Posidoniimonas corsicana: one gene and its partner. The protein of the gene in region 1 binds, or shares a complex with, the protein of each later gene. Links are inferred from orthologs where the notes say so. Each region holds a gene or a part of one and is shown in the gene's direction. Other genes may lie near its edges. The genes, in order: nusB and rpsJ.

What was found.
Region 2: the proteins of nusB (region 1) and rpsJ are in contact, whole or in part, in a solved structure (PDB 3D3B), measured with the Escherichia coli proteins. The link is inferred for Posidoniimonas corsicana from one-to-one orthologs.

What each region holds. Positions count from the first base shown.
Region 1 is NZ_SIHJ01000001.1:897,406-907,317, forward strand. The notes cover bases 507-3,369. They hold nusB (transcription antitermination factor NusB), read left to right. Parts: upstream 507-1,673; coding sequence 1,674-2,066; downstream 2,067-3,369. Other genes in these bases: rho (transcription termination factor Rho), read left to right, coding at 507-1,043; ribH (6,7-dimethyl-8-ribityllumazine synthase), read left to right, coding at 1,140-1,613; ftsY (signal recognition particle-docking protein FtsY), read left to right, coding at 2,128-3,060; KOR34_RS03340 (outer membrane beta-barrel protein), read left to right, coding at 3,300-3,369. In the rest of the region: more of rho, read left to right, coding at 1-506; more of KOR34_RS03340, read left to right, coding at 3,370-4,673; KOR34_RS03345 (ammonium transporter), read left to right, coding at 5,716-7,143; KOR34_RS03350 (P-II family nitrogen regulator), read left to right, coding at 9,012-9,359; KOR34_RS03355 (carbohydrate kinase family protein), read left to right, coding at 9,401-9,912. UniProt on the Escherichia coli protein: Part of the processive rRNA transcription and antitermination complex (rrnTAC). The complex forms an RNA-chaperone ring around the RNA exit tunnel of RNA polymerase (RNAP).
Region 2 is NZ_SIHJ01000001.1:2,197,508-2,207,496, reverse strand. The notes cover bases 2,124-5,063. They hold rpsJ (30S ribosomal protein S10), read left to right. Parts: upstream 2,124-3,401; coding sequence 3,402-3,725; downstream 3,726-5,063. Other genes in these bases: rplD (50S ribosomal protein L4), read left to right, coding at 4,762-5,063; rplC (50S ribosomal protein L3), read left to right, coding at 4,047-4,700; KOR34_RS08485 (outer membrane protein assembly factor BamB family protein), read right to left, coding at 2,124-3,003. In the rest of the region: KOR34_RS08500 (DUF1579 domain-containing protein), read right to left, coding at 1-391; KOR34_RS08495 (polysaccharide deacetylase family protein), read left to right, coding at 563-1,393; KOR34_RS08490 (hypothetical protein), read right to left, coding at 1,390-1,722; more of KOR34_RS08485, read right to left, coding at 1,762-2,123; more of rplD, read left to right, coding at 5,064-5,427; rplW (50S ribosomal protein L23), read left to right, coding at 5,431-5,745; rplB (50S ribosomal protein L2), read left to right, coding at 5,824-6,687; rpsS (30S ribosomal protein S19), read left to right, coding at 6,751-7,020; rplV (50S ribosomal protein L22), read left to right, coding at 7,056-7,382; rpsC (30S ribosomal protein S3), read left to right, coding at 7,436-8,131; rplP (50S ribosomal protein L16), read left to right, coding at 8,070-8,489; rpmC (50S ribosomal protein L29), read left to right, coding at 8,562-8,780; rpsQ (30S ribosomal protein S17), read left to right, coding at 8,847-9,179; rplN (50S ribosomal protein L14), read left to right, coding at 9,246-9,614; rplX (50S ribosomal protein L24), read left to right, coding at 9,667-9,989. UniProt on the Escherichia coli protein: Involved in the binding of tRNA to the ribosomes. Part of the processive rRNA transcription and antitermination complex (rrnTAC). The complex forms an RNA-chaperone ring around the RNA exit tunnel of RNA polymerase (RNAP).

The sequences.
Region 1 (9,912 bases):
TCTCCTGCCCGGACGACATCTACGTGTCGCCGAGCCAGATCCGCCGCTTCAACCTCCGCAACGGCAACACGGTGGCCGGCGCCATCCGCCCGCCGAAAGAGAACGAGCGTTACTTCGCGCTGCTGCGGGTCGAGACCATCAACGACCAGGACCCCAACCTGCTGTCGCGGAAGGTCTCGTTCGACGACCTCACCGCGTGCCACCCGGACGAGCGGATCCGCATGGAGACCACCCCCGAGGAGGTGGACATGCGGGTGGTCGACATGATCGTGCCGATCGGCTTCGGCCAGCGTGGCCTGATCGTCAGCCCGCCCCGCGCCGGCAAGACGATCCTGATGCAGAAGATGGCCCGCGCCGTCCTCACCAACTACCCCGACGCCTACGTGATCATGCTGCTCATCGACGAGCGGCCCGAGGAGGTCACGGACATGGAGCGGGAGGTGAAGGGCGCTAACTGCGAGGTCATCAGCAGCACCTTCGACGAACCAGCCGCCCGCCACGTGCAGGTGAGCGAGATGGTCATCGAGAAGGCCAAGCGGATGGTCGAATACGGCAAGGACGTCGTGATTTTCCTGGACAGCATCACCCGCCTGGCCCGGGCGTGGAACTCCGAGTGCCCGTCCAGCGGCAAGGTCCTCTCAGGCGGCATCGACGCCAACGCCATGCAACGCCCCAAGCGGTTCTTCGGCTCCGCCCGCAAGGTGGAGGAGGGGGGCTCGCTGACGATCGTGGCCACCGCGCTGGTCGACACCGGCAGCCGCATGGACGAGGTGATCTTCGAGGAGTTCAAGGGCACGGGCAACCAGGAGATCATGCTCGACCGCGCGCTGGTCGACAAGCGGATCTGGCCCGCCATCGACATCAACCGCTCCGGCACCCGCCGCGAGGAGATGCTGATGGACCCCGAAGAGTACCGCCGCGTCTGCCTGCTGCGTCGGGTCCTCAACGAGCTGGCGCCCGCCGACGCGATGGACATGCTCACCAAGCGGCTCCTCAAGACCGGCAGCAACGCCGAGTTCCTGATGAGCATGAAGGAAGCCTAGCCAGAATGGGGAAGGCGGAAGCGGAAAGGGGAAGCCCTTAGCGGCGGCCTCCGGTCCGACGCCGCCTTTCGCCTTTCCACTTTCCCCACTTGCACGATGCCTAACGTTATTTCCCCAGCGGACGCCCCCGAGAACGCCCGCTTCGCCATCATCGTGGCGGAGTGGAACAAGTCGATCACCCAGAAGCTGCTGGACGGTGCCCTGGCGACCTTCGCCGAGCGGGGCGTGGCCGACGACGCCGTCGACGTGGCGTGGGTGCCCGGCGCCTGGGAGATCCCGGTGGTCACCCAGCGGCTGGCCGACACCTGCCGCTACGCGGGCATCCTCACGCTGGGCGCCGTCATCAAGGGCGACACCGTCCACGACCACTGGATCAACGCCGGCGTGACCGACGGGCTGATGCGGATCGGCATCGAGCACAGCCTGCCGGTGCTGTTCGGCGTGCTGACCTGCGAGACGCTCGAGCAGGCGATCCAGCGAGCCGGCGGGAACGTAGGGAACAAGGGGGCGGAGTGCGCCGAGGCGGCCCTCCACATGGCCGGCTTGCTGGCGGCCCTCCCGACGCGATAATAGGGGATTGCCCGCCCCACCGGCGCGCCGCCTCAGCCCCCCGTCCCCACGCCCGCCCCTATGTCCGTCCGCAGCCGCAGCCGCGAGGTCGCTCTCCAGATCCTGTTCGAGGACGAGCACAACTCGCGCGCGTCGGTCGCTGAGCTGACCGAATTCATCCACGGCCGGCTCAACAACCCCGAGGCGGAGGAGTTCGCCCGGACGCTGATCCTGGGCGTCCGCCGCAACCTGGGCGAGATCGACCAGGAGATCGAGCGGATCGCCCAGAACTGGTCGATCGGCCGGATGGCCGCCACCGATCGCAACGTGCTGCGGCTGGGCGCGTTCGAGATCCTCTACGGCGACACCCCCTTCAAGGTCGCGATCAACGAGTCGGTGGAGCTGGCAAAGCGGTTCGGCAGCGAGAACTCGGCCCAGTTCGTCAACGGCATCCTCGACAAGCTGAAGAAGTAGCCGCAAGACGCGGCGCCGACCAGCCACCCACCCCAACCCCACGCACCAAACTACGCTCCTCATGGCTCTATTCGACCGCTTCAAGAAGGGACTCAAGAAGACCGGCGACCTCCTGAAGACCGACATCCGGGACCTCTTCAAGAGCGAGGGCCGGCTGGTCGACGACGACTTCCTCGAAGAGATCCGCGCCATACTGTTCAAGACCGACATGGGCTACGACTCCGTCGAGGCCCTGGTCGACGAGATCGCCAAGCAGTTCCGCGCCCGCGTGGTGCACCGCGAGGACCTGGTGGCGGCGCTCAAGGTCAAGCTGAAGGAGCTGATGGCGCAGCCCGAGTCGCCCATCGACTTCGCCGACAGCGGCCCGACCGTGGTGATGGTGTGCGGCGTGAACGGCGCCGGCAAGACCACCTCCATCGCCAAGCTGACGCACCTGTTCAAGAGCCAGGGCAAGAGCGTGATCCTCGGCGCCGGCGACACGTTCCGCGCGGCCGCCGTCGAACAGCTCACCATCTGGGCCGACCGGCTCGGCGCCCAGATCGTCACCGGCGAGCCCCAGAGCCACCCGGCGAGCGTGGCGTACCGCGCCGCGGAGCAGGCCGCCAAGGAGGGCATCGACGTCTGCATCGTCGACACGGCCGGCCGCCTGCAGACGCAGCGCAACCTGATGGACGAGCTCACCAAGATCCGCCAGTCGATCGGCAAGCCGGTCCCCGGCGCGCCGCACGAAACGCTCCTCGTGCTCGACGCCACCACCGGCCAGAACGGCATCAGCCAGGCCAACAGCTTCGCCGAGGCCGCCGGCTGCACCGGCCTGGTGCTCGCCAAACTCGACGGCACCGCCAAGGGGGGCGTGGTCGTCGCGATCCGCCAGCAGCTCGGGCTGCCGGTGAAGTACATCGGCGTTGGCGAGAAGCACGAGGACCTGGCGCCGTTCGTTCCGGACGAGTTCGTCGAGGCCCTGTTCGCCGACGTGATGAGCGCAGGCGCGTAGCGCCAGCCCGCCTCACGACCGCGCCAACCGGCCGCACGGGCGCGACCGCCGCTGTCTTTCCCGCCCGAACGGCTTCGCTGCGCGTCGCTAGCGGACGCGCGGCGGCCCAATCTGGCCATTCTTCTCGGACCGGGGGCGATGGGCCGCGTCCGCTCTTCCGATACTCTCCCCCAGCTAGCGTCCCGCCGGGCCGGGGCCGCTGGCCGCCCCCCGTTTCCTCCCTTCCGAGTCCGCCTGCCATGCCCTCCCTCCCATCGCCGCGCGCCGTGGTGACAACCGGCCTGATCGCCCTGTCGGGCGCCGGGGCGGTAGCCAACGAGATCGCGCAGCCGCGGTCCGTGCGGCCGTCGTCGTTCCACTACGAGCACTACTACTCGGACGAGTCGTCGCCGAGCGACGCACTCCCCACCCCGACCCCAGCGCCCCCAACCGCCCCGGCGGCCCCTGCGGCGCCGCTGACACCCGTGGCCGAGCCGGCCCCGTCGTTCGCCCCGCTGTGCGACGACTACGCCGCCTGCTGCCCGCACAGCCGCCACGGCTGCTCCGACGAGCCGTGGTCGCTCAGCCAGACGCTGTGCGGCTGCGACCCCTGGATGGAGGTCGGCGGATGGACCCAGCTCGGCTACCACAGCGACTTCACGCCGCTCTCGCGGCCTGGGGCGGGCAACCAGCTGCTCTCGTTCAACGATGTGCCGCACCGGCTGAACCTGCAGCAGCAGTGGCTCTACTTCGAGCGGGTGGCCGACGGCTCGTGCGGGCTGGACTTCGGCTTCCGCTTCGATGTCATGTACGGCACCGACGCGCAGAAGACCCAGGCGTTCGGCAACCCGGGGGCCGGGACCCGCTACTTCGGCAGCTGGGACGCGTCGCTCGATCACGGCGACTACGGCTGGGCGATGCCGCAGCTGTACGGCGAGGTCGCCTTCGGCGACTGGTCCCTTATCGCTGGCCACTTCTTCACGCTGGTTGGCTACGAGGTCGTGACCGCCCCGGACAACTTCTTCTACAGCCACGCCCTCACGATGTTCAACAGCGAGCCGTTCACCCACACCGGCGTGCTCGCCACGTACAGCGGGCTGGACGGCGTGACGCTGTACGGCGGCTGGACCGCGGGCTGGGACACCGGCTTCGACCAGACCGACGGCGGCAGCAACTACCTGGGCGGCTTCAGCGGCGACATCGTCGACGGGGTCACGGTGACCTACATCTCGACGATCGGCAACTTCGGCGCCCGCTCGTCCGGCGGCAGCGGCTACTCGCACAGCGTGGTTTTCGACTTCACCCTGACCGACAGCCTGAATTACGTGCTGCAGAGCGACTACGTCGACTATGTCGACCAGAGTGGCGGCGGCACGAACGACGATCAGGTGGGCCTCAACCAGTACCTGTTTTACAACGTGAACGACTGCCTGGCGCTGGGGACCCGCCTGGAATGGTGGAAGAGCGACGGAGTTTCCTACTACGAGACGACCTACGGACTGAACTACCGACCGACCTCGAACCTGATTGTCCGGCCCGAGATACGCTACGACTGGACCCCAACCGACGGCGGCTACGCCGACGGGTCGGACCATCAAACGACCTTCGGGGTCGACTGCATCCTGACGTACTGATTGCGACCGACCAACCCAGACCGACACCCCCGACATCCTGACCCCTCACGACCCCCGGGCGTACGCCGCCCGGGGGTCTTTTTTGTCGCCGATGTCCAATCGTAGGCGGCGCCCACTGCTCATCGATCCGGCAGGTCACGCCGCCGGCTGGCGACGTCGCGGCTCCCGGCAGGGTTTTGTCCGAAACGTTTTGTCCAAGAACACGCGCGGAGGGGACAAAACTCGGGGCATACTTCTGCCCAGTTCCCTCGTAAGTGGTTTTGAACTAAGCCATTGCGACATCCTCCAGGGAACAGGGCGGCAGGGGTTTTGTCCGATTCTGTCCGTGCGGATCGGACACGTCGGCGGCGTCGCCGTCGCCACACCACCGCGACGGGCTGAACGCACCACGCAGTGATCGGGCGCCCGCTGGATGGATGGCCAATCTGGCAACCCTTCATTGGACCGCGCGGGGTGGCCGGTTTCATCCACAAACCGGCGACGCCGACAGAAAGGCTGTCGCCTGGCAGCGGCCGTCTGCATCATCTGCGAAGCTCTTGGCCGATTGGCTCCTAGCCGGGCGTAAGCGCCAGAGCCGCCTCTTCCGTGCCACCTCCCACCGGCCACCTCATCAACGCCAACCGTGGTGCGAGCGGAAGCAAGCGGAACCGTGGCCAAACACCCAGCGGCAGACGGGCTCAGCACGCTGCGCGGGTCGGGGCCGACCATCGACCCAAAGCGTCGGCTTACCAGTGCTTAACAACCATGCTCGGCCTGCGCGCAAAGTCGGCGGGCCCAGGAGGTCATGGCGGATCCAGCCCCCCGGCAGGAGGGATCTCAATTTTATTAAATCACCTACCGCAAGCCACTTACGGCAATGGCGGTCAAGAAATCGGCGCTACTGGCACACTCGTTGCTGAGCTGACGCGACATAGCTAGCTATCCGCTTTGTGCCCTAGTGGGCCAGGCGGGTCAGGGACGTAGGTGGAAAACCGAGTTGCGGCCCTGGCCCGTATCGAAAAATCCTTCTGACCGCTCATTTCAATTCGAGGACATCTGATTCATGACTACCGACTTTTCTTGGCGTAGTCTCGCAGCGCTGTTGCTGCTGGGCTTCGCCGTCACGCTGACCGCCACGCCTGCCGCGTTCGCGCAGGAAGAGGGCGAGGCCGAAGTGGCCGCTGAAGAAGCTGAGGTGACCGCCGACGAGGCCGAAGAAACTGCGGAAGCGGCTGAGGAAGAGGCAGAGGAAGCCGACCTGGGCGTCGGATACGCCCTCGACAACGCGGTGCTGTTCATCTGCGCCGTGCTGGTGTTCCTGATGCAGGCCGGCTTCGCGATGGTCGAGGCGGGCTTCAACAGCTCTAAGAACGCGGTGAACATCCTGTTCAAGAACTCGATGGACATCTGCGTCGGCGTGCTGCTGTTCTTCATCATCGGGTTCGGGATCATGTACCCCGGCGCCTACGGTGTTGAGGGTTTCGAGAGCAAGTTCTTCGCCTTCGGCGGGTTCGGTCTGGAAGGCTACGATTCGGCCTCCGACCGCACGTTCAGCCCGGAGGTTGACTGGCTGTTCCAGGCCGTGTTCGCCGCCACCGCCGCGACGATCGTGTCTGGCGCCGTGGCCGGCCGCATGAAGGTGAGCGGCTACCTGATCTACAGCGCTATCCTCACCGGCCTGATCTACCCGATCAGCGGCATGTGGAAGTGGGGCGGCGGCTGGCTCGCCGAGCGTGGCTTCCAGGACTTCGCCGGTTCGGCGGTGGTGCACGGCGTGGGCGGCTTCGCCGGCCTGGCTGGCGCCATGATCCTCGGCCCGCGGATCGGCCGCTACGTCGACGGCAAGTCGGTCCCTATCCCCGGCCACAACATCACGCTGGCCGGCCTGGGCGTGTTCATCCTGTGGTTCGGCTGGTACGGCTTTAACCCGGGCTCGATGCTCGCGTTCCAGGGAACCGGCGACATGGACGGCATGCTGCACTGTGCCCTGACCACCACCCTGGCGGCCGGCGCCGGCGGCATCACCGCCACGCTGATCAGCTGGATCATGTTCGGCAAGCCCGACCTGTCGATGGGCCTCAACGGCATCCTCGGCGGCCTGGTCGGCATCACCGCCTGCTGCGACTGCATGAGCGACTGGCAGTCGATCATCGTCGGCGTGGTGGCCGGTGTGCTGGTGATCGCCGGTGTGATGCTGCTCGACAAGCTTAAGATCGACGACCCGGTTGGCGCCTGGCCGGTGCACGGCCTGTGCGGCATCTGGGGCTGCATGGCTATCGGCATCCTGCCGAACGGCTACCTGGAGGACGGCACCACGAGCTTCGCCACGCAGCTGATCGGCACGCTGGCCATCTGCGGCTGGTCGTTCGTGACGATGCTGGCCCTGTTTGTCGCCCTCAAGGCCGCTGGCCTGCTGCGAGTGTCCGCCGAGGACGAGCAGAAGGGTCTGGACATCAGCGAGCACGGCATGCAGGCCTACTCGACCCACTAGGGCGAGTCGGACCAAACGTTTGCTTGAAACCATCAACACCCAGCGGAATCGACAAGTCGATTTGATACCCGCCTGACCCGATCAGGCAACGAGACAAGGTTCACTACCAACCCGGGTGGGTTATCCGCCTGGCTCACCCGGGTTGGGAACCTTTTAACAACACAACCGGCGAGCGCCACGCATCGGCAGCCGCCACACGAGACAAGGTTCATTACCAGCCCGGGTGGGTTATCCGCCTGGCTCACCCGGGTTGGGAACCTTTTAACAACACAACCGGCGAGCGCCACGCATCGGCAGCCGCCACACGAGACAAGGTTCATTACCAACCCGGGTGGGTTATCCGCCTGGCTCACCCGGGTTGGGAACCTTTTAACAACACACCTGGCGAACGCCACACTTCGGCGGCCGCCACACGAAACAAGGTTCATTACCAGCCCGGGTGGGTTATCCGCCTGGCTCACCCGGGTTGGGAACCTTTTAACAACACAACCGGCGAGCGCCACGCATCGGCAGCCGCCACACGAGACAAGGTTCATTACCAACCCGGGTGGGTTATCCGCCTGGCTCACCCGGGTTGGGAACCTTTTAACAACACACCTGGCGAACGCCACACTTCGGCGGCCGCCACACGAAACAAGGTTCATTACCAGCCCGGGTGGGTTATCCGCCTGGCTCACCCGGGTTGGGAACCTTTTAACAACACAACCGGCGAGCGCCACGCATCGGCAGCCGCCACACGAGACAAGGTTCATTACCAACCCGGGTGGGTTATCCGCCTGGCTCACCCGGGTTGGGAACCTTTTAACAACACAACCGGGGAGCGCCGCAACACGGCCGCCACATAAGACAAGGTTCACCACCAACCCGGGCGGGTTTACCGCCTGGCCCGCCCGGGTTGGGAACCTTTTAGCAACACAACCGGCGAGCACAGCAACACAGCCGCCACACGAGACAAGGTTCACCCCCAGCCCGGGCGGGTTTTCCGCCTGGCTCGCCCGGGCAGGGGGTCCTTGAGCTTCGAGAACACAACCGCGACCAACCGAGTGTCCCTTCAACTCGGGCGGGTTATCCGCCTGGCCCGTCCGAGTTGAGGGCTCTCAAATCCCCGATCAGAGCAGCCGACCCAGCGTCGGCGCCGCCAGTAAAGGTTCACTTCCGGCCCGGGTGGGTTATCCGCCTGGCTCACCCGGGCCGGGAACCTTTCGACTAGACCAACCGAGTGTCCCTCCAGCTCGGGCGGGTTGTCCGCCTGGCTCGCCCGGGCTGGAGGCTCTCAACCAGACAACGCGGCCGGCCGGACGCCGGCGCAACCGAACGAGGTTCACTTCCAACCCGGGTGGGTTTACCGCCTGGCCCACCCGGGTTGGGAACCTTGTGCTTGAAACATTCAAGAGTCCAACCGAGTGTCCCTACCAACTCGGGCGGGTTGTCCGCCTGGCTCGCCCGAGTTGGTGGGACTATTTTTTTGGCCGCGGGTAGCCCCGCGGCGGACTGGCTATGCCATCTCTACACGCCTCCGCGCGGCGGGCCCTCCGGAACGGCCTGCTGCGGATCCGCCGACTAACGGCGCGGCTCCTCCTGCCGGCGCCGGAAGCGCTGCCGATCCCCGTCCGCGTCCCGACGCCGCGCCCCACCGGCGGCCGTCCGCCGAGACCAATCCAGAAGGATGCCCCGAGTGGCTTGGGTGGGTTTTCCGCCTAACCTGCCCAAGCCGGGGTGTCCTTAACGGGCGCTGGTTAGAGGGCTCTGCGAGCTGGTTCGCGGGGGCGGCGCCCGGCCTGTCGCATCCGGGGGGTGTCGGACTATGATGGGGGTTTGCGTGGTTTCCCGGACGCTGCTCCTTTCCTTCTGACTTCCACCTGCGGCACATGAAACTCATCATCGCGATCATCCAGCCCACCAAATTGGAGGACGTTAAGGCGGCGTTGTCCGAGGTGGAGGTCGTGCGGCTGACCATCATGGACGTGCAGGGCTTTGGGCGGCAGAAGGGCCAGACCGAGCTGTACCGCGGCAAGGAGGTCTCGATGAACCTGCTCCGCAAGGTGCAGCTGCAGATCGCCGTGAACGACGACTTTGTCGAGCCGACCGTCAGCGCGATCCTCAAGGGGGGCCGCACCGGCGAGCACGGCGAGATCGGCGACGGGAAGATCTTTGTGCTGCCGATGGACGACTGCGTCCGCATCCGCACCGGCGAGCGGGGCCCCGAGGCGATCTAGTCGGCGGCGGCGGGCCTCGGACCTCTGGCGGGAGGCGGGCGGTGGAAAAGACCCTCGATGTCGTCGTTTGCGGCTCCTGCGTGCTGGACGTGCTGGTCCGCCCCGTTGAGCTGGACCGGCCGATCGGCGCGGGGCAGCTGGTGCGGACCGAGCCGCCCGTGCTGGCGACCGGCGGAATCGTCTCGAACGCGGGGGTCACGCTCGCCAGGCTCGGCATGCGGGCCGCGGCGTTCACCTACGTCGGCGACGACGAGTGGGGCCGACTGGTGCGGTCCCGCTACGCGGCGGAGGGCCTGGACCCCGGCCGCCTGATGACCCACCCCGACGCGCCGACCAGCACCACGGTCGCGCTGATCGACCCGGCCGGCGAGCGGAGCTTCCTCCACGCGGTCGGCGCCCCGAAGCGGCTGGACCGCGCCGCGTTTACCGCCAACCAAGACCTGTTCGCCAGCAGCCGGGCGGTGCTGCTGGGCTACTTCCCGCTGCTGCCGCGGCTGCTGGCCGACCTGCCGGAGTTGATGGCGTGGCTGCAGCGCCTGGGCTGCCTGACCGC
Region 2 (9,989 bases), 1.3 Mb from region 1 along the record:
GCAGCGTCAGGGTGCGGGACTTGGCGTCGTAGTCTCCGCGGGCAACAAACAGGCTGGGGACCATCGAGTCGACCCAAGTGGTGACATACTTGCCCGTTTCGGGCTCGAAGCCCAGCTGACCGCGTCCGGTGAAGGGCACGCCGCCGAATTCGCCCTTGAAGTCGCTCAGCAGCCAAAAGCCGCCGAGCATCTTGTTGCTCTCGGCGCCGGTGGACTTCATTGGCTCCACGCCCGGCGCAATCCAGACAGTGGCCTCCGCGGTCCACTCCCCGACCTCCTTCTTCAGCAACTCGTGCTCCTTACCGGGCTGAGGCAGCCCCTGAGCGAAAGCCGCCCCCGCAACCCAAGACGTGAACACAACCACCGAAAGACCAAACGTTCGTAGAATCATCGTCGAGAACTCCGTGTTAATGGCCCAACCGAATAGGTGAACAGACGAACACATACGCGATTATGCCGACGGTCCGCCCCCATGGCAATCACCGCAAGCCACTTGGCCTGCGTATCGCTGTGGGGACCACCTGGGCAACCCTATTGGCCGCGGTTTCGATCGTCGCCGCAAGTGTCGCGGTGGATACCGGTGGGGCCCGGGCTCGGATTCTGGGGCGTCGAATTGCTGACGCAGGCTGCGTTAGTAGCTTCTCTGGCTGGCCTGGGCGCGGCGGGGCCGCGATGGGCCCGCCTGGCAAATGCCGCGGGGGCCTACGCCCTGGGCGTCCCGCTGCTGGCGACCTTCCCGCCCGCATGGCTGCTCGGGCTGCTCAACTCCCCCAGCACGCCCTTCTACGCCGACCCCTCAGGCGGCCCGACCGTTGCCCTGACGATCGACGACTCGGTCGACCCTACCTCCACCCCCGCCATCCTCGATGTACTGGCGAACCACGATGTTCAAGCCACGTTCTTCGTTTTATCGGACTCGATCGACGGCAACGAGGCGTTGCTAGCCGACATCGTGGCCGCGGGCCACGAGATCGCAAACCACCAGACCGCCGACGTACGCGGCTGGCGGATGAGCCCAGCAGAGTTCAGCGAAGACATCCGCGTGTCCGGCGAGCGGCTGCGTCGTTTCGGCGAGGTCCGCTGGCTCCGACCGGGCGGCGGATTCTACGACGGAGCGATGGTGGCGGCCGCCGAGACTCACGGGGGCCGGCTGGTGTTGGGGTCCGTGTTCCCGCTGGACTCACACATCGCGTCGAGCCGATTCTTGGCCAACTACCTGCTGGCCCGCACCCACCCTGGGGACATCATCGTGCTGCACGACGGCCCATCGCGGGGCCTCCGCACCGCCGAGGCACTCGAACAAGCGCTGCCAAAGCTCAAACAGAAGGGCCTGCGGTTCGTGACGCTCACCGGGTTGCTTGGCGCCCCGCGGTCTCACCTCTCCGACCGCTAGTCTCGACGGATAAGCCCTTCGCACCAGGCGTCTAGCTGCGAGTCACGCTCGTTCCGGTCGTGTGTCAGCACCACGCGGGGCCGCTCCGACCGGCCGTCGTCGCGGACCGCGCCAAACAACCGCACGGCGTGGCGCTCGGAATCAAGCGTTTCGACTTCGAACCGGTGGACCTGCACCCAGCCCGGACGCTCGATGGCCACCAGCCGGGGGCGGATAATCTTCGAGGCGTGCACCGCAAACCCGCCCCGCCGGAGCTCGGCCTGTATCGCCTGCTCGAGCGATCGGTCACCGATCCAGTTAGCCCAACGATCGAGGAGCGAAACGGACATGCTCAGACTCTAGGGGGCACGCCCCGCTCCGCCCAGTCGCTAGATCCGCTCGTAGGCGCCGATGGCGTAGAGGTGCGTGTTGGTGCGGATGATCCACTCGTCGTCGACGATGGCCGGCGTGGCGTGGAACCGGCCGTCCAAACGGTTCTCCAACAGAACCTCTCCATCGGCGTTCAGGCAGGTGGCCACGCCCTCTTTGCTGAAGAGGTAGTAGCGGTCGTTGACACGCAGGAGCGACGCGGCGTAGTTGCCGCCGAGACGCTTCTTCCACAGCACCTCCCCGCTTTCCACTTCCAGGCACTGGGCGATGCCGGTGTCGCTGACCATCAGAAGCCGGCCGGCGTGCAGCACGGGCGACGGCTGATGCGGCGCCTGCCGCTTGTGGCGCCACCGAGCCGCCGACTCTTCCAGCTCACCTTCTCCCGACAGTGGCAATGCTAGCACCGCATCGCCTGCGAACCCGGTGCAGTAGAAGACCGACTCGCCGTCGCTCACCGGGCAGGGAACCAGCGAGAAGCCAGAGCCGTGGTCGTATCGCCAGACCTCACTGCCGTCCTCCGGGCGGTAGGCCACGCCCCACTGGGCGCCGGGGGCCACCACCAACGCCTGACCCTGGTGCACCAGCGCCAAGGGCGTGCAGAACGACTTCCGCATGTCCGGGTTCGACGCGCGGATTGGCGGCCGGTCCTGGCGCCAAACTTCGTCGCCGGTCTGCGGGTTGAGGGCCACGACGAACTGCCGATCGGCGCCGTCGCACACTAAGATGAGCTGACCACCGCAGACGATCGGCGAACTCCCGGCACCGACGTAGTGGTCGATGACAAACGCCTTGCTCCACACAACCTCGCCGCTGGCGGAGTCGATGCACACCGTCCCGTTCCGGCCGAAGTGGCAGATCACCAACTCGCCGGCAACGCAGGGCGTCGGCGAGGCGTAGCTGTTCTGGGAGTGGATCCGTTCGGGATCGTCGATCTCGAACAGGGGGATCTCGCGGGTCACCTCGCCGCTCTGCCGCGAGATACAGATGGCCCACAGCTTAACCTTGTCGACGCTGACGGTCCCCTGCTCGCCCGGCGCCTCCGGGCCCTCCTTCTCCGCCGCCGTGACCCAGATCTGATCGCCCAGCACCACCGGAGAGGACCAGCCCTCGCCGCGTAGTGCGGTCTTCCACCGGACCCCGTCGTCCTCACCCCAGGAGTAGGGGGCCCGCGTCCCGGCCACGTTCCCCTGGCCATCGGGGCCGCGGAACTGCGGCCACTGGGCCTCCGAAGCGAGCCCCACAGCGGAACCCAGCCACGCAACCGACATCGCTAAGACCCGCCCGGACCGCGTCAGCATTGTTGTACCGCTCAAACTGTGCCCCCTCCCATGAAAACAACCGCCCGAAGCCGCCGACCGACAGCTTATCCCCAACGGTTATCCCCGACCGGGAACTCCAATGCCAGCAATTTCGCCCGCAACCTCTGCCAGCGCGGCACAACCGGTGGGCGGGCCGCAGGAGGAATGAAAAAGCCCTGGGGCGTTATTGACAGCCTGCTGGGACCACCATAAACTCACCGATTCCCCGCGACACGCTGGGGACACTGGTGCTGTTTGAGAATTGACGCTCTTGCACCCGTTGCGGCCTGTTTTCCTTCAAGGCAGGCCCCTCGGCAGCTGAACCCGATAGGTACGACCCGGTGGCATCGAGTCAAGAAGTAATCCGGATCCGAATGGAAGCCTATGATCACGCGGCTCTCGACCAGAGCGCCGCCGAGATCGTGGATACGGCCAAGCGGACGAACTCCGTTGTTCATGGGCCTATCCCGCTGCCGACGCGGATCGAGCGTTACACGGTCCTCCGCGGACCGCACGTGGACAAGAAGTCACGCCAACAGTTCGAGATCCGTACGCACAAGCGTCTGATCGACATCGTGCAGGCGACCGCCAAGACGATCGAGGCTCTCAACAAGCTGAGCCTCCCGGCTGGCGTCGATATCAAGATCAAGGCGACCACCTCCTAGACGCGATAATAATCGCTCACGTGTGGCCTCGCCCCTAGCGATTGGCCTACCGTGGCGACGCCAGCATCGTCGGGCCTGGCGCCAAGGCGGCTGACCGCCAACCGACAAAATCACCCCTGGGCACTGCGTCAAGCAGCCATTCAAGCGAAAGCATGACTGGACGCCAGGCAAGTAAGCCGGGGCTTGGGCCCCCAGCCTAGCTGGATTCCCAAGCCGCGTGTCTCTTGCCGGCAACGTGACCTACAACCACAAGACGACGGAAGGCGTGGCGGCATGGCCGGTACGGAAAAAGCAATTGGGATCCTGGGCCGCAAGGTCGGGATGACCCAGGTATTCGACGAGGCGGGGTCGGCTGTGCCGGTCACCGTGCTCCAGGCCGGCCCCTGCAGCGTGCTGCAGGTCCGCACGCCCGAGCGGGACGGCTACGAAGCCGTGCAGCTGGGCTACCTCGATAAGCCCCGTCGTCTCGCCCGCCGCAGCGAGCGAGGTCACGTCGCGAAGCTAGACAGCAAGCGTTCCAAGAAGCGGTCGGCCGCGGGCGTCGAAGCGGTCGCCAAGGCCGGCTGCGAGCCGAAGCGGTGGGTCCGCGAGTTCCGCGGCAGCCCCGACGGTCTGGAAGTCGGCGGCGAGGTCACCGTCGAGAAGTTCGCCGAGATCGACCGCGTGGACGTCACGTCCACCAGCAAGGGCCGCGGCTTCTCCGGCGCCATGAAGCGCCACAACTTCTCCGGCCAGCGCGCCACGCACGGCGTTAAGAAGTGCCACCGCCACCTCGGCGGCACCGGCTGCAGCGCCTACCCGAGCCGCTTGTTCAAGGGCGTGCGGATGCCGGGTCAGTACGGCAACGCCCGCTGCACCATCCGCAACCAGAAGGTGGTGAGCGTCGACGCCGAGAACAACCTGATTGTCATCCGTGGCGCCGTCCCCGGCCCGAATGGCGCGTACGTCGCGATCCGCAAGACCAACACACTCTAGAGGGCCTTCGGCCGAGCCGCGGGGCCTAGCCCTGCTGCCAGCCGTCCGCCGGTAGCCAGCAATGCCAAAACTCACTGTCCACGATCGCAAGGGCAACAAGGTCGGCACCTTGAACGTCGAGGCCGAAGACTTTGCGTCCAGCATCAACAAGCAGCTGCTGCACGACGCCGTGGTGATGTACCAGGCCAACCAGCGGCAGGGCTCGCACAAGACCAAGTCCCGCGGCGAGGTCGCCGGCACGACCAAGAAGATGTACCGCCAGAAGGGCACGGGCAACGCCCGCGCCGGCAGCCGCCGCAGCGGCGTGCGTCGTGGCGGCGGGCACATCTTCGCGATCAAGCCCCGCGACTACTCGTACCGGCTGCCCCGCAAGGCGCTGCAGCTCGCCACGCGCATGGCCTTCGCTTCGAAGGTGCAGGACGACGAGCTGGTGGTGATCGACGACCTGAAGTTCGACGCCCCCAAGACCAAGGACATGGCCCAGGTCATCAAGAACCTGGGCTGCGACGGCAGCTCGCTGCTGGTCACCACCGCCGAGCACGACGTCAACGTCTACAAGAGCGCCCGGAACATCGCCAAGGTGAGCGTCTCCCGCGCCAGCGACCTCAACGCCCTGAACCTACTCTCGTCCCGCCGGGTGCTGATCACCAAGGCGGCCATCGAGGCCCTCAAGGCCAAGGCCGGCGGGAATGGTTCGTCCGCGAGCACGTCCGACGGAGAGGAATAAACCATGCCACGGCACATCCCACAGAAGACGTCGCTCACGCTCGAGCCGCACCAGGTCATCCTGCGTCCGCTGGTCACCGAGAAGGGCGTGCACCGCTCCAGCCGCAACAACGCCTACTCGTTCGAGGTGAGCCGGCTAGCGACCAAGGAGGACATCCGTCGGGCGGTCGAGTCGCTGTTCGACGTGAAGGTCGAAAAGGTCGCGACCCAGAACCGCAAGGGCAAGCTGCGTCGCACCAAGTTCCGCTACGGCCGCACGAGCGACTGGAAGAAGGCTATTGTCACGCTCAACGAAGAGCACCGCATCGACTTCTTCTAGGCCGACCCCGCACGATCGACCACACACCACACCTGACAGCCGATAGCTGACAGCCTAAAGCCGAAGGCCTTCGCCATCATGGGCATCCGAAAATACAAGCCGACCTCCGCCGGGCGCCGCAACGCGTCGGTGAGTGACTTCTCCGAGCTCACCAAGGGCTACAAGCCCGAGAAGTCGCTGCTGCGTCCCCTCACCAAGACCGGCGGACGCAACAACCAGGGCAAGATCACCTGCCGCCACCGCGGCGGCGGCCACAAGCGTCGGTACCGGCTGATCGATTTCCGCCGCAACAAGGACAACGTGCTGGCCACGGTCGACTCCATCCAGTACGACCCCAACCGCTCGGCGCGGATCGCGCTGCTGGTCTACGCCGACGGCGAGCGCCGGTACATCATCGCCCCGCTCGGCCTGAAGGCCGGCGACCAGGTGATGAGCGGACCCGACGCCCCGCCGAACGTGGGCAACTGCCTGCCGCTGTCGAAGATCCCGCTGGCCACCGTCGTGCACAACGTCGAGCTGCAGGCCGGCCGCGGCGGCGTGATGTGCCGCTCGGCGGGCACCAGCGCCACGCTGATGGCCCGCGAGGCCGGCTGGGCCCAGATCTCGCTTCCGAGCGGTGAGATCCGGCGTATCCCGTCCACCTGCCGCGCCACGATCGGCACCACCAGCAACCCCGACCACAGCGCCGTGGTGCTGGGCAAGGCCGGCCGCAAGCGTTGGCTCGGCCGCCGCCCGCACGTCCGCGGCACCGCGATGAACCCGATCGACCACCCGCACGGCGGCGGCGAGGGCCGCACCAAGGGCGGGCGTCACCCGGTGAGCCCGACCGGCAAGAGCGCCAAGGGCGGCATGACCCGCCAGCGCCGCAAGCCGTCGAACAAGGCGATCGTCCGCCGCCGCAAGTCGAAGCGTTACGGCGTGCAGAAACTGGTAACCAAGTAACCGCTGTCCCGGCGCCCGCACGGCCGACCACCGGCCGCCGCGGCCACGAGCTGAAAGCCAAGCATGAGTCGTTCCACCAAAAAGGGGCCCTACGTCGATCCGAAGCTCTACATGAAGGTAGAGAAGCAGAACGACGCCGGCGCCAAGAACCCGATCACCACCTGGGCCCGCGCCTGCACCATCGTGCCCGAGTTTGTCGGCCACACGTTCATGGTCCACAACGGCAAGGTCCACGTGAAGGTGCAGGTCACCGAAGACATGGTCGGCCACAAGCTGGGCGAGTTTTCCCCCACCCGGACCTTCCGCGGCCACAGCGGCAAGGGCAAGAAGTAGCCCCCGGCCAACCGCCAACAGCCAACAGCAATACCATGGCTTACCGAGCAACCCACAAACACGCACGAATCAGCGCCACCAAGGTGCGTCCCCTGGCGGACCTGATCCGCGGGAAGCGGGCGGACGAGGCCCTGTCGATCCTCCGCTTCCAGCCGCACCGCGGCGCCCGGCTCCTAGAGAAGGTGCTGCAGAGCGCCCTGGGCAACGCCGAGGACCAGCGGGCGCCCAACCTGGCCGGCCTGACGGTCATCGACGCCCGCGTCGACGGCGGCCCCATGTTCAAGCGAATGCGTCCCCGGGCGCGCGGCATGGCCCACGTGATCAAGAAGCGATTCAGCCACATCACCGTCGCGGTTGAATAGGCGTTAACCAACCGGGTTCCTGAACCCCGCACCCAGACCCCCGACCCAACCTTATGGGACAGAAAGTCAACCCCGTCGGATTCCGCACCGGCATCATGCTCGACTGGAAGAGCCGCTGGTACGCTCCGAAGAAGGAGTTTGCGGACCTGCTTCTGGAAGACAAGAAGCTCCGCGACTACGTCACCAAGAAGTACAAGTTCGCCGGCATCCCCAAGGTGGAGATCGAGCGGACCCGCGACGAGGTGAAGGTCGTGCTGCACGCGGCCCGGCCGGGCGTGATCATCGGCCGCAAGGGCCAGCAGGTCGAGCAGCTGCAGGACGAGCTGCAGAACCTGATCGGCCGCCGGATCAACATCAAGATTGAGGAGATCGGACGCCCGGAGATCCAGGCCCACCTGGTCGCCGAGGACATCGCCGAGCAGCTGATCAAGCGGGCGCCGTTCCGCCGTGCGATCAAGCGGGCGCTCGAGCAGACCATGGAGGCCGGCGCCAAGGGGATCAAGATCCAGTTGGCGGGGCGGCTGGGCGGCGCCGAGATGGCCCGCCGCGAGAAGCAGATTGCAGGCAGCATCCCGCTGAGCACCCTGCGAGCGAAGATTGACTACGGTTTTGTTGAAGCAAAGACCGCACAGGGGCACATTGGCGTCCAGGTGTGGGTAAACCAAGGCGAGTACGAGGACCAAGCTGATGGCGCTGATGCCCAAGAGGGTCAAGCATCGAAAAAGCCAAAGAGGTCGTATAAGAGGTAACGCGACCCGCGGCAACCGCGTGGTCTTTGGCGAGTTCGGTTTACAGGCGGTAGAGGGCGGCTGGATCAGCGCCCAAACCATTGAGGCGGGCCGTATCGCCGCGCAGCAGTATGTGCGTGGCGAGGGCAAGCTCTACATCCGCATCTTCCCGGACAAGTCGATTACCTCCATCCCGCTCGAAACCCGCATGGGTAAGGGCAAGGGTGAACCCGACTACTGGGCGGCCGTTGTGCGGCCCGGCACGATGCTCTACGAGGTGACCGGCATCACGGAGCAGGCCGCGAAGATCTGCTTCGCGCGTCTGGCCCACAAGATGCCGATCCGAGTGCGGATGGTTCCCCGCGAACCGACGCTCTAAGACCAGCAACCCAAACCCCGGTCGCCGGGCCCCGGCCCCCGACCCCAGGTCGACGACGAAGCACGCGAGACGATGAAAATAGCCGAACTGAGAGACATGAGCGACGAGCAGCTCGAGTTGACCGCCAAAGAAGCGGCCGACAACCTGTTCCGGCTGCGCATCCAATCGCAGACCGAGCGGCTGGACGCCCCCAGCGAGCTGCGCCGCAACCGCCGCCTGATCGCCCGGGTCAAGACGCTGCAGGCGCAGCGGGCCGCGGCCGCCGGCGCAGAAGCGACCGAGAGCAAGTAGCGAACCAGACTAACCCGGCGGGGCCGCCGCGAACCGGCGCCGCGCCACACCGAGTAACCAGCTGTCATGCCTAAGAAACAAGTCATCGGCGTTGTGACCAGCGACAAGATGGACAAGAGCCGTCGGGTCGAGATCGGCCGTTCGGTCCGCCACCCGAAGTACGGCAAGTTCCTGCGTCGCCGCACGGTCTGCCACGTGCACGATGAGAACAACGAGTCCCACGAGGGGGACACGGTCGAGATCGTCGAGTGCCCGCCCCGCTCCAAGACCAAGCGTTGGGAGCTGGTGAAGGTGGTCGCGAAGAGCCAGATCGTCGACCTCGCGGCGCTGCGTGCGGCCCGCAAGGCCCAGCAGGATTCCGACGAGGCCGCCACCGGCGCCGAGTCGTCCCCCGAGTAACGCCGCGGCCGAGCCGCGCCCCCTTAACGAACCACCCGCGACACCCGTAAGCGTTTAGACACCGCCATGATCCAGATGCAGTCCAGGCTGAACGTCGCCGACAACACCGGCGCCAAAGAGGTGATGTGCATCAAGGTGCTCGGCGGCAGCCGGCGACGCTTCGCCAACGTCGGCGACGTCATCGTCTGCAGCGTGAAGAGCGTGATCCCGGGCAGCGACCTCAAGAAGAAGTCGGTGGTCCGCGCCGTGATCGTGCGGGTCAAGAGCCCGACCCGCCGCCCGGACGGCAGCTACGTCCGGTTCGACTCCAACGCGGTGGTGATCATCGACAAGGACAACAACCCACGCGGCACCCGCATCTTCGGCGCGGTGGCCCGCGAGCTGCGTGACCGCAAGTTCATGAAGATCGTCAGCCTCGCCAACGAAGTCATCTAAGCCGCCCGGCGCCAATCCGACCGCCGACAGCCGATAGCCAACACTCACTGCCATGCTTATTAAAACCGGGGACACCGTCCAGATCATCACCGGCGCGGACAAGGGCGTCCGCAGCCGCGTGACCTCCATCGACCGAGCCAAGGGCAAGGCGTTGGTCGAGGGCGCCAACATGGTCCTCAAGCACGTGCGCCGCAGCCAGAAGTACCCGCAGGGCGGCCGCCTGCACAAAGAGATGCCCATCCAGCTGTCCAACCTGGCGTACTTCTGCGAGTCGTGCTCGAAGCCGACCCGCCTGGGGGCCCGCTACCTGGACGACGGCGCCAAGGAGCGGTTCTGCAAGAAGTGCGGCGCCGGCCACGGAGAGATCGCCCCCGC